DNA from 3 places in the Pseudocalidococcus azoricus BACA0444 genome. Region 2 is predicted to be linked to each of the others. Evidence: riboswitches for the same ligand, from Rfam matches in the RefSeq annotation. Region 2 holds a riboswitch; each other region holds the start of a gene.
The links. Region 2 has a riboswitch for cobalamin ahead of RIF25_RS12965 (hypothetical protein). Riboswitches for the same ligand answer to the same signal wherever they lie in the genome.
Positions count from the first base shown of each region.

Region 1: another riboswitch for cobalamin. It lies ahead of RIF25_RS09525 (energy-coupling factor ABC transporter permease); the one in region 2 lies ahead of RIF25_RS12965 (hypothetical protein).
Region 3: another riboswitch for cobalamin. It lies ahead of RIF25_RS02735 (HupE/UreJ family protein); the one in region 2 lies ahead of RIF25_RS12965 (hypothetical protein).

Region 1 is NZ_JAVMIP010000008.1:76,796-81,169, reverse strand. It holds partial or broken gene RIF25_RS09545 (transposase-like zinc-binding domain-containing protein) at 305-406, shown strand; gene RIF25_RS09540 (SIMPL domain-containing protein) at 448-1,191, shown strand; partial or broken gene RIF25_RS09535 (IS1/IS1595 family N-terminal zinc-binding domain-containing protein) at 1,423-1,545, shown strand; tRNA gene RIF25_RS09530 (tRNA-Arg) at 1,888-1,960, opposite strand; cobalamin riboswitch at 2,105-2,257, shown strand; gene RIF25_RS09525 (energy-coupling factor ABC transporter permease) at 2,289-3,071, shown strand; gene RIF25_RS09520 (energy-coupling factor ABC transporter substrate-binding protein) at 3,123-3,452, shown strand; gene cobW (cobalamin biosynthesis protein CobW) at 3,582-4,374, shown strand, end outside.
Region 2 is NZ_JAVMIP010000015.1:71,833-76,206, reverse strand. It holds gene RIF25_RS12970 (Nramp family divalent metal transporter) at 1-671, opposite strand, end outside; cobalamin riboswitch at 918-1,062, shown strand; gene RIF25_RS12965 (hypothetical protein) at 1,356-2,486, shown strand; partial or broken gene RIF25_RS12955 (YnfA family protein) at 2,562-2,892, opposite strand; gene RIF25_RS12950 (ArsR/SmtB family transcription factor) at 2,906-3,304, opposite strand; gene RIF25_RS12945 (heavy metal translocating P-type ATPase) at 3,459-4,374, shown strand, end outside.
Region 3 is NZ_JAVMIP010000002.1:59,725-64,098, forward strand. It holds gene RIF25_RS02725 (glycosyltransferase family 2 protein) at 1-687, shown strand, start outside; gene RIF25_RS02730 (dihydrofolate reductase family protein) at 1,375-1,938, shown strand; cobalamin riboswitch at 2,145-2,290, shown strand; gene RIF25_RS02735 (HupE/UreJ family protein) at 2,313-3,011, shown strand; gene lpxD (UDP-3-O-(3-hydroxymyristoyl)glucosamine N-acyltransferase) at 3,136-4,149, opposite strand.

The sequences.
Region 1 (4,374 bases), on a different contig from region 2:
GTTGCACAATCACGGGATGGTGGAACCGAATATTGGAATCCTGCCAAACTTGAGGTAGTGAAGTAAAAGTCTGATATAGTAAACAGTAATGATTCGTAAGAATAGCCCAGGATTATCTATCCCTGCAAAATTTTGGTTTTATCCTAGGCTCAACGAGGGGGGATTCTTTACCAAGGCTTCTGATGATCAGTCATTCTCACAAATGAAGACCGACTGCTATAGATGCTTTTAGTAGTGGGTAGAACCCTAAAGGTAATGATAGACTTGGAAAAATCAAAGCTGAAGTCACTTGCACCCTTAATCTATGCCTGAATGCCCAAGCTGCCAATCTCACCATACCGTCAAGAACGATCATATCCACAACGGCAAACAGCGTTTCCTGTGTAAACAGTGTGGTCGGCAATATGGCACATTGAAGCTAATTCCTTTAAGAACTCTGCATCATCTATGAAACAAACTGCTTCCCAGGCTCTTTCCCCCAGATTTCGGCCCCAGAACTTACTGGTTATTCCGATTATGGCTGCCTTCATTGGTTTAATAACTCCGGTGGCTTTTGCCCAAGAGATGATCCGTACTCTGACTGTGACAGGCCGTGGCAAAGAGGCTGTAACTCCCACCCAGGCCCAGGTGACATTAGGGGTTGAAATTCAGGCTAAAACCGCCACCGATGCCCAGGCCGAAGTTGCCCGCCGGATGAATAGTGTTGTCAATGTTTTGAAAGCCAATAATGTTAGTAAGCTCCAAACCACTGGGATTAATCTTTCCCCCAACTACGACTACAGCAACAATCAACGGATTTTAAGGGGATATACGGCTCGGAATACTGTCAGCTTTACCACTAGCACTGAATCCACTGGCACGATTTTAGATGCAGCCATCAAAGCTGGGGCCACCACGATTGAAAATGTCAGCCTGATCCTAGCCGATAGCCAGTTTTCTGCGGCCCAAAAAGTTGCTCTCCAACGGGCTACCCTCGATGCCCAGGCCCAGGCCAGTGTTGTTTTGAATACCCTTGGTCTCAAGCCCCAGCAAATTATTGGCATTCAAATTAACAATGCTACTCCCCCAATGCCCCCCCCTAACCCAATGATGATGCGTGTTGCGACCACGGCTGATGCGGCCCCACCAACCCCAGTCATTGCCGGAGAACAACAGGTGGAAGCCACGGTGACTTTACAAATTCAGTACTAAGGCACAGTAATTCCGGGCAATATGGCATTAGATGCAGTTCTTGCACGATCCCGATAATTCCTTACCTATGCTCAAGTTTTGTGGTGATTTTTGTTGTCCTTTGGTTATCCACTTGCCCCGTTCCCCTCTACCCGGAACTTTATTATTTATCTGCTTGGTCTTGGGGCAAATTTAGTAGTGCCATTTTGTAAAGGTCAGATAAAAAAAGTCCAGTAGTTCTTTAACAGTTCCATGTCTAACATCCCTCGCTTCCTGCAATGCCCGACCTGCGGCTCAGACGACATCATGAAAAATGGGACGACCCGTCGTGGAAAGCAGAATTATAAATGCCGTGATTGTGGTCGCCAGTTTGTCGAGAATCCCCAGTGGAAACCTCGTGCCCCGGCCATCTCAGCCATGCTTAATCGCTTTCTCTTAGAGAAAATCCCGTTGGCGGGTATTGCCTGCGTGCTCCAATGATCCGAGTTGTGGCTCTAGAAATACGTCAACGAATATGTCGCCTGAATCGCTAAACTTCCCCCCTGGCCTGGACGCTTAACTCTACACCGGCCGCTCATTCACCGCTCGTATTTGGCTCGTTTTTTGGCTCATTTGCCATCATTTAGCATCATCTCCTATCAGTTTATAACAGCTAATAACACTATGAAGGCCGACAAAGATAGGGTTGCAAGCATTGAAGTAACGGTATATCAAGAACGTACCCGGTTGGGATCGAACCAACGACCGATCGCTTAGAAGGCGAGTGCTCTATCCGCTGAGCTACGGGTACACAAGGGGCAGGCAAAAATTGCCGCTCAAGTCCAGGCCAATGACTGGCTGGATTACTTCAATCCTATCAGGTCACTAAGGTGGGGATTTACTGGAGGACGCGAGTTGCCGAGGAACAATCAATTACTCAGGAAATCCGGCCAGATGATATGGTGGTGAAATCGGTTTTGGTGGGGAGCAGCCATCAAACGCAAGGGGGAAAGTGTAGTGCCCAATCTACCGCTGTCCCGCAACTGTGATGAGAATGTCTAACCTAAGTTCTCTCAGTCAGAATGCCCGCCGATATGATGAACACCAATAAAAGTTACGTCTGCGAGGTACAGGCAAACATGAATATTTCCCGCTGGTTAAGTCTGGGGATGATAGCTGGGTTAAGTTTTTATCTGGTTATCGCCTCTCCCGCTCCCGCCTATGCCATGCACATTATGGAAGGCTTCTTACCCCTGAAGTGGGCGGTCTTTTGGTGGATTGTTTTTCTGCCTTGTTTTTGGCTTGGCTTCCGCTCTCTAAACCGCATTGTCAAGGAACAGCCGGAATTAAAGCTGCTTTTGGCGTTGGCTGGGGCTTTTACGTTTGTCTTGTCCGCTCTCAAACTTCCTTCAGTCACCGGCAGTTGTTCTCATCCGACTGGGACAGGCCTGGGGACGATTTTGTTTGGCCCTTGGGTGATGAGTGTTTTGGGTGCACTGGTCTTACTGTTCCAGGCCCTGCTTTTAGCCCACGGTGGTTTGACAACTCTAGGAGCCAATGCGGTTTCGATGGCTGTGGTTGGCCCATTGGTTGCCTATGGAGTCTATTGGCTGGTTCTCAAAACAACCCACAAGCAGAAAGTGGCGATTTTCTTAGCCGCCGCCCTAGCAGATCTGGCAACCTATGGGGTCACATCCTTGCAACTAGCCTTAGCATTTCCGGCCCCAGTGGGTGGGGTTTTAGCCTCATTTCTGAAGTTTGGGGGGATTTTTATGATTACCCAAATTCCTTTGGCCCTAAGTGAGGGATTGTTGACGGTCTTAGTTTGGAACTGGCTCGAGGCCTATTCTCCTGATGAGTTACGGATGTTAAATCTACTCAATCTCGGTTCAATTTCTCCTGTCACTACTAAAGACGCATGATCACGAGAATTCAGAACCCTTTTATACAATCATCAATGAAAGGTAAGAACGGTGAAAAATCAACCATCTTGGACTAATTGGATCTTGGTTTTGGGTGTCATTTCCCTGGCCATAGTCCCGCTAGTGGTGGCTAAGGGAGCAGAATTTTCTGGTGCAGATGGCCAGGCTGAGGCAGCAATTAATGAGATTCATCCTGACTACGAAACCTGGTTTAATCCCATTTTTGAGCCAGCTAGTGGTGAGATAGAGTCCCTTTTGTTTGCCACTCAAGCCGGGATTGGGGCCGGAATTATTGGCTATGTCATCGGTTGGTATCGTGGCCGCAAGGAAACCGGAACGGATGCTACTCCATCCCCTGTGAAAAATAAAAATCCGCATTAACCTTATCAAGGGCAAAATCTTAAACCACAGCGTTAGGTAGGCTATTCAGACCGATCAAAACCATAGAAATCTGGTCAGCCCAACGCTTTCAACCGCTCGTTATTTAATTTTCCATGGGGCACCCGCGATATGGCTAGTAAAATTCCTGTCACCATCATCACTGGCTTTTTAGGCAGTGGTAAAACAACCCTAATTCGTCATCTTCTCCAAAACAATCAAGGGCGGCGGATTGCAGTCTTAGTGAATGAATTTGGGGAAATTGGCATTGATGGGGATTTGTTGCGCTCCTGCACCCCTGAAACCTGTGAAGACAGCAAAATTTGGGAGTTAACCAATGGCTGCTTGTGTTGCACGGTTCAGGAAGAATTTTTACCAACCATGCTACAACTCCTAAAACGACGGGATCAACTCGATCATATTTTGATTGAAACCTCTGGCCTGGCTCTCCCCAAACCCCTGGTAACAGCCTTTCGCTGGCCAGACATTCGGCAGGGGGCAACGGTGGATGGTGTGGTCACGGTTGTGGATTGTGCGGCGGTGGCGGCCGGTCAATTTGCCCCAGATTTAGCCGCAATTGAGGCTCAACGCCAGGCCGATGAGAGCTTGGATCATGACACTCCCCTCGGAGAACTGTTTGAAGATCAATTGGCCTGCTCGGATTTGGTGATTCTCAATAAAACCGATCAAGTGGATGCTGCCACCCAGGCCCAGGTCATTACCAAACTCCAGCAGGAACTCTCCCCTCGCGTTAAAATCTTTGCTACCCACCAGGCCCAGGCCGATTTGAATTTAGTTTTGGGGTTTCAGGCCGCCGTGGAAGACGATTTAGACGCTCGCCCCAGTCATCATGATTTGGAAGAAGACCATGATCACGATGATGAGATTAATTCCGCCTATATAATTCAGGATCAGGAATTTCAGC
Region 2 (4,374 bases):
TGCGGCATCACCGTTGCGCCCAAAATTCCGACCGCAATATAAAGCATCTCTGGGTTTCGCAAAATCTCCCGATTGGGCAAATAGCCCTGTAAAATTCCGCCAACATCAGGTTGAGAAAACAGAATTTCTGCTCCAAAGCACAGCCCAACAGTTGCCACCAGCATGATGACGAGCACTTCCACATAGCGAAATCCTTTGCCTTGCAGGAATAGCAACACCAGGACATCCAGTGCCGTGATACATACGCCCCATAGTATGGGAATGCCAAACAGCAGTTGTAAGGCGATCGCGCTTCCCAGTAGCTCTGCCAAATCACAGGCGGCGATCGCAATTTCACACAGCACCCAAAGTATGAAACTGACACGGGGGCTGAAATAGTCCCGGCAAGCCTGCGCTAAATCTTTTCCAGTGGCTACCCCTAATCGCACACACAGCGATTGCAGCAGGATCGCCATCACGTTTGAGAGCAAAATCACGCTCAACAGTGTGTATCCAAACCGGGAGCCTCCAGCAATGTCCGTTGCCCAGTTGCCAGGGTCCATGTAGCCTACTGAAATAAGATAACCAGGTCCTGCGAACGCTAGCATCTTGCGCCAAAAGCCTTTGGCATTAGGAATCGCAATGCTGCGGTAAACCTCTGGCAAGCTAGGAGGGTGATTTGGGAGCGCCATTTCTAAAAGTTTTTCATAATTCTTTCATAATTAACCGTATCACCATACGATTAGGCTAGGAAAGCTTTTAAGAAAGTTCATGCTTCCAAGGGGCTATTTCCTCACTTTGCATCAACCTCTTCCTCCTCAGTCAACCTCTGAGCAGAGCAACTCAATTTAAGTAACGGAGTGTACTTTACGCCGTCACGCACCATTCAAGAGTGTAAAGCTTTTCTTTGAAGACCTATGTGCTTCTACAGACTGTGGTATAGTTCTGAGGCTATCGGTTTTAACGGGGAGCAGCCGTTAAGCGTGAGGGGGAAAGTGTAGTGAAAATCTACCGCTGTCTCGCAACTGTAAAGAGAAAAGTGATTCTCTAAGCCAGGATGCCCGCCAATAGCTAAATCCTTCTCGCATCTTCGAGGTATAAGATGACGGCTCAAACGTTCAATTTAGTTCGGCAACAGGCAATTCGGTTTACTCTTTCCATGCCTGTGCAAGCAACACTCTACATTTCGCTGTGCTCATTGGTTCTCTGGACGATCTATTTCACGACTTACCCGGCTGTACACGATCGAGTTCACTCGCTGCGTCACCACACTGCAACCGTGGCTTGTCACTAAATGGCGTCGTTCCTACAGCAATTAACTCTGAACCAAAATGAGAGCAATGAAGTGTTCTATGCTCATTGGGGCAATATGCCTCATGAGCCTGCTTGTTTATGAAGCCATCGGATTTACACAAGCGCCTCAACCAACGGTTCGATTATCAACTGAGCCGTCGCTGGAGGATATTCGTCCTTTTGAAGCAGAAGCCAGCACGAACCAGCTTCCAACTCGATTCACTGTGCAGGCGATCGATGCATCTGGACAACCACTTAAAAACGCTACTGTCCACTTGCAGTTGCTAACGCCTCTGACAACACCTTGGTTTACGACCGACTTTCCGATCGTCGAAGGCACAACCCTACTAGACCTCAAAACGCTTGCTCCTGCTGGAGAAGTGCAATTTCAACAGATGATGCCAACACGGGGAGTTTATCAACTAAAAGCAAGGGTCACTCCACAAGTTGCAAATGCGTTTGCACCATTTGAGCAAACGCTGCCAATCTCTGTGAGTGAAAACGGCGTGAAATATCAGAATTTTGCGATTCTGGCTGCTGTTCTGCTTTTAGCAGGATTGGTAGGGGGATGGGTCATTGGTCAAAGACGGGGCATTCAACCTGGAGAGATTGCCCCAAAACCCGTGCGGCTGTTACTGAGTGCAGCCGTTGTCGTGGCGATCGCAGCACTGCTCTATGTCAATGTGAGTGCTGAAGTGGCACAATCGCACCACTCAATGGCAATGTCCCACCTTACAGAAGTGCCCCCCCCTGCCCCTTACCCCAGCCAACGACAAGAGGATGGATTAAAAGCTCAGCTATCGGGCGATCAGAGGGCTGTAGTTGGAAGGCTGGCAAATTTTCAAGTGAGCATCACTGATGCGAGAACTCAGCAACCTGTTACGGATGTGATGGTCAAAGTCAGAGCGACTCAGATGGAAAATGGCTGGATTTCATTTGCCTACAATGGGACAACTGACTCGACAGGACAATTACGATGGCAGGAGCAGTTTTTTGATGGAGCATCGCATCAGATAGACGTGGAAGTAACACCTCGACCTATTTCAAATCGACAGTTTCGCCCCCTACAGATAGCTCAAACTCTAGAGGTTGAAGGTATAGCTCCACCACTGCACGTCCGGCTAATCAGCTTATGTTACATGACTGGGATTGTCGCGATCGGTTTGTTGTTAGGGTTGCAGCTTCAACAAAGGCGATCCAATCAGGCTGAATAATGCAAGAGGATCAACGTCTATTTCAGCGAACAAGTTCTTGTGCTTCCCAGGAAGATGTATCTTCTAACGATAGAATTAAATTCTAGGCGCATACATCATCACCAATACACCAACCAAGGTGATTGCGGCTCCAAACCAATCCATGCGGTCAGGCATAATCTGATCTACTTTCCATCCAGCCCCAGGTGATAGATAGGATTATAAAAATTCCGCCATAAGCGGCATAGGCTCGTCCAAAGTTGGCAGGTTGAGGCGTTGCTACAAATCCATAAACGGTGAGTAAAAGTGCTCCGGCTAATGCCAACCATCCACTTTTGCCTTCCCGTACCCATAACCAAACTAGGTATCGGCCGCCAATCTCGCATAAGCCCGCCATGATGAAATAAAGCAGCGATCTCAGAATCATCTCTGATATCTCTTTAATCTGGTTCATTCAAATGCGCTGCAACTTCTCGGTACAGATTCATCACATGATGATCTGCAAGGCTATAGTAAACATTCCGTCCGACCCGTTGATACTTGACTAGGCGCTGCGATCGCAAAATTCGTAATTGATGAGAAACCGCCGATTCACTCACTTTCACCGCCGCCGCTAAATCACAGACACAGAGTTCTTGACGGGCTAAGGCTGACATCAACCGTAACCTGCTCGGATCCGCCAGCGCACTGAAAAATTCTGCCATCTGTTGCGCCTGATTTAATGACATCACATCTGGTTGAACCTGCCGAACCTGCTCCAGATGAACGAGGGGCACATCACAACTAGGTACATCTTCGCTTGGGAAGGGTTGTGACTTTGGCAATGATGATTTGCTCATAGAAATTAGAATTAGCTACCAGAGAAAGAGTCGAGGTTGATCCGAGGAAGTAATATTCATTTTAACATCTCTAATATATGAGCATATCTTCAGATATTTTAAGATTAATGCTACAGTTCAGAAAAGTTCTATTTCAAGTTGTGTTTGAACCAGTATGACTGAATCGTCATTGCTCAAGACTCAGCAAATGCAAATCGGCGGCATGGACTGTACCAGTTGCAAACTGAAGATTGAGGGTAGCCTGGAACGCTTGAGAGGGGTAACAGAGGCATCTGTAACAGTGCAAACCGGACGGTTGACCATCACCTATAACCCAGAGCAGGTCAACGAAACAACGATTCAAGACCAGATAAAAGCGTTGGGCTACACCCTTGCAACTTCAAAGTCATCTGTCGCGCTTAATGGACAGGATCACCATGAGCCCCATGCAGGAAACCACAGCCATGTAGATGATCATTCCCATGATGAACATGACGAAGTAAAGGAACAAGGACATGGGGACAAGTATGGTGCTGGTGAATTTAATCTCAAGCAAGAGGCGCCGCCTGTCCTGATTGCGGTTGCCCTCTTTGCCATCGCCATTCTGTTTGAGCAACCATTGCACAATACACCTGGTCACATTGCTGAATTTGCGGTGATTATTCCTGCTTATCTCTTGAGTGGTTGGAGCGTGCTGAAAACGGCAGGGCGTAACATTCTACGGGGACAGGTTTTTGACGAAAACTTTTTGATGACGATTGCCACATTGGGCGCACTAGCGATTCATCAGCTACCCGAAGCAGTTGCCGTAATGTTATTTTTTCGGGTAGGGGAGTTATTCCAGGAATACTCGGTCGGACGATCACGCCGATCCATCATCGCCTTACTAGAAGTACGTCCTGATACTGCAAATTTGAAAGTGAATGGCACAGTTCAACAGGTTTCGCCAGGAACGGTGAAGGTTGGAGACCTAATCTTAGTGAAGCCCGGTGAGAAAGTCCCGCTGGATGGGGAGATTTTAGAAGGAAAATCGCAGGTAGACACTTCAGCCTTGACTGGGGAATCTATTCCGCGCACGGTCAAATTAGGAG
Region 3 (4,374 bases), on a different contig from region 2:
GTCGCTACCCAAAGCCAGTTTTCCCCCTTCCGAATTATCCGCCTGTTTCGGAATCAGCCTTATTTGCGCTATGCCGAGCCGTTCCATGAGCAACTGGTCTCCCTCCGACCGGAAATTCCCCAGGTTGACCATTTACCTGGCCTGGTGATTGATCATTATGGCTATGGCCCCGATATGATGATGAGCAAAATTAAGTCGCGGAATATCCCCATCCTGGAAGCAATTCGGGCCTCCACTGGCCTGAGTTTAACCCTCCTCTTTGCCCTCAGCGATCTCTATGAAGCTACGGATCAACCTGCTGCGGCCCAGGCCTGCCAGGAAGAACTTTTTGAACGCATTCTGCCCCACCTCCTGGATAATGCCCCGATCACCAACTTTCCCGCGTTGCCAGAAGCTTTATATCGTCTCGGGCGCAAACTATTAGAGCTAGAAGATTGGGAAACAGTCCGCTTGATTGGACAGCGGGGCCTGGCCTGGTATCCGCACTACCCACCCTTGAATTATTTAGCTGGCCTGTTCCTCAACTCCCTACAGTTTCCGCTAGGGGCTAGTGCCTATTTCCAAAATTGCCTGGATTTAGGTCAAACCCAAACCTACGACCAAAGTTTCCCCTTTAACCAGGCCTACATGGGGCAGTTTGCGGCCAATATGTTAAGCCAATGTCATCTAGAGTTATCCCCAAAATAGAGTCATTTCTATCAAAACTGAGACAGTAAAAACTGCTAACTGTAATGGTTTCAGGTAGGTTAGTATTTAATTCCTAGGTAAATAAATATAAACTCTAATTTATGATTTAATACATTTCAATTAATAAACAATAATCCACTTAAAGCTTAGTTCTGAGTAGAAGGGGAGGCTTTACCCTCAACCGCTAAGTGAGCCAAAAAGGCTGTGATCTACTCGGCTCCCATATCCAGTAGATATAGGACTTCTCAGTTTGATAGGAGTAATGTTTGATTCGCAGAGCATGACTGGCCTGCACTAAGAGTTTTGGCGGTGGGACGTTAATACTCATAAAAACTGATAAACAACTGATATAGATGATTATCTAGTAAAATATTAAATAATGATTAAATTTGGGGTATTTTCAGGCAAAAGGAATTACAAATATACCTCAGACTTAGTTATCTAGCTTTTTGCTGTAGATATACTAGTTTCACAGACAGCGGTTCAAGATGTTTCGTTAGGATAATCGAGAGATGTTCTAAATGACAGCGAAAGAGCTTGGAGGAATCGAGCCGTCTGTAGAACAAACGTATTGTAGCCGACTGCAACTAGTATAGTTTGTGTGTGTCCAAGTTATTTGGCAGCGGCTAAACTTACTGCCGTTAGACCGCAAAGAACACGTTCAGCGCGCAAAGAAGGGATGTGGGTATGGCCAAGCTCGTGTTCGGAATGAACCAGTCCCTGGACGGCTACGTCGACTTTATTGAGTTTGCACCAAACCCCACGCTCTTCCGCCACTTCATTGAGGAGGCTCAAGGGCAGGCGGGTAGTGTGTACGGTCGCAAAATGTATGAGGTCATGCGTTCCTGGGACGACGATCACCCTGAATGGGATGCAGAGGAATATGCTTTTGCGGTGGCGTGGCGGAACCAGCCGAAATGGGTCGTCTCGCGCTCGTTGAAATCGGTCGGCCCCAACGCCATGCTTATTAAGCATGATCTTGAGGGCGCGATCCGCGCGTTGAAGGCCGAGCGCGACGGGGAGATCGAAGTTGCTGGCCCGGACTTGGCGCACAGCCTCACCGAACTTGGCCTGATCGATGAGTATCGAATCTACCTGCACCCCGTCGTGCTTGGTCACGGTAAACCATATTTCGCCGGACCTCGACCGCCGCTCCAACTCACGACTCATGACCGGATTGGCGACGATGTGATCAGGTTGACCTACGTACCTGCTGAATCTCGCGACTCGCCGGACAGAAATCGCCGCTAAAGTGTCTAAGGTGCAGCTCAGTGCGGGCCCAACCAGGTGCTGCACCGGAACGCCTTAGTATGTCGGTTTGGTCTTAAAGTTTATCTGCGTCCGGTGAGCTTGGTCGTTAGACGGCTTGAGTCCTTTGTTGAGGCGTTACTGATGATTGTTGATGAGACACTCAGCATTAAGTTAGTTTTGAACCCAGAAAAGTTTTTTCTCAGGTGTGATATGTTTATTCAGTCGGTTCTGCCGGAGTTCAGCCGCCAGAGGTAACGGGGAAAGTTTGGTGTGAGTCCAACACTGTCCCGCAACTGTAATGAGATTATGAAAATCTCTGAGTCAGGATGCCCGCCGATGATCTAACTCATTTCTATATCTGCGAGGTACAGAGAATGGATAAGTTTAAGGATTTTCGATTTTCCTGTTTTAGTAAGGTTTCCCAACAAGCAGGCGCATTGGCTGTTTTGATAAGTGTTTTGTTGCTGACAGCAACTCCTGCTTCTGCCCATCATGGAATGGGGGGTAGAATGCCATCCACCTTCTTCGAGGGTTTCATATCTGGTATAGCCCATCCCCTGATTGGACTTGACCATTTTGCGTTTATTGTGGCAATTGGTTTGCTTGGTGCAATCAAACGGCAAGGAATCTTGATTCCGATTTCGTTTGTGTTAACAGCGATGCTTGGCACAGGGGCGCACCTAGCAGGCATCAATTTTCCGGGGGTAGAGCTATTTGTCTCTGGATCAATCTTGTTATTCGGTATTTTGTTGGTTATAAAGGATAGCCCCAATACTGGTGTCATTGCAGGTTTGTCAGCAGTTGCCGGTTTATTCCATGGTTATGCCTATGGTGAGTCCATTTTCGGTGCGGAGATGACCCCTTTACTGGCATATCTCATAGGCTTTACAGTTGTTCAACTTTTTGTGTCACTCCTTGCGTTCCGGGTTGGCAAGGCAACCATTCTTAGGCGAGAAGCGGAGCTACAATCTCCAGCCAAGCTGCGTTCTGCTGGTCTAGTGATTTGTGGTGTTGGGCTCGCTTTCTTCGCTTCTCAAGTCATTGCAGTTATATTTCCTGTTCCTGGAGGTTAGAGGTGAGTAAAACCGCCGTCTAACGTTATTTCAAGCAATGACCCTTAGACAACACTTCTAGCTTGTGGGTTGAAACCTGGGGTAATTCTGAATTGGTCAAGTGCTTTGGATAGGCAGATGGGAGTCAATCTTGGGAAAGCTGGTTTTCGAGTTTGCGGAGTCGCTTCATTAATTGGGGCAATTGCTTAAGTTCAGCGACCACGCGTAACCACACCTTATGATCCATCGCTGGATAACCACTGACCCGACTTCCAGCTGGGAGAGAATTATTAATGCCCGTTTTGGCCCCAGCCATTGTCCCATCCCCAATACTTAAATGCCCCGCCGCCCCCACCTGTCCTGCCAGAACTACATGATTACCGACTTGGGTTGAACCCGCCAGGCCAACCTGTCCACATAAGAGTGAATGCTGACCCACTGTGCAGTTATGGGCAATCTGAACCAGATTATCTACCTTTGTGCCCTTGCCTAGGCGGGTTTCCCCAAGGGTAGCCCGATCAATGGTGGTGTTGGCTTGAATTTCCACTTGATCTTCAATCACCACCGTCCCGACTTGGGGGATTTTGTGATGTTGTCCATTGGGTAAGGTGACAAACCCATAGCCATCCGCCCCAATTACGACTCCATTCTGAATAATCACCTGATTGCCCAGTTTGACCTGCTCGCGAATCACCACATGACTATGGAGGAGCGTATCGTCACCCAGGCTGGCCCCCCGATAAATCACACAATGGGGATGGATCGTGACCCGATGGCCAATTACCACATCATCACCAATTACCACATAGGCCCCAATTGCCACATCCTCCCCAACACTCACGTTCTGGCCAATGACGGCGGTAGGGTGAATTTGGGTTGGCAACGGTGTGGGCGGATAAAACAATTCAATGGCCTGGGCAAAAGCGAGGTAGGGATGTTTGACCCGTAGGAGGGGGCAGGGGGCAGGGGCATCAAAATCTTCATTAACAAGAATTGCTCCCGCCTGGCAATCCTGGAGCTTATGGGCATATTTGGGATTGACGAGAAACGTGATATCGCTCTCCTGGGCCTGGTCAATTGGGGCAACTCCGAGAATTTCTAGATTTGTCATTGGGTCAAGCTGGGCTTGGAGTCGCGTGGCCAATTCGACAATTTCCATAGAATAAAACGTCCAATCAAGATTACAGGCTATATATAAGTGATATATGCCAGACTAATCTGCATCCTACCATTCGCCTTTCGGCGACCTACGCGTGTAGCTCCTTTGTTATGGCCATCTGGGGATAGTGCTGATGGAGAATGACGGCGGGTTGCCAAGAACCAATAACGGTTGCCAAAGACTGCATAAGTTTTTCTAAAGAAACGATTCATGGTCTTTCCCAAC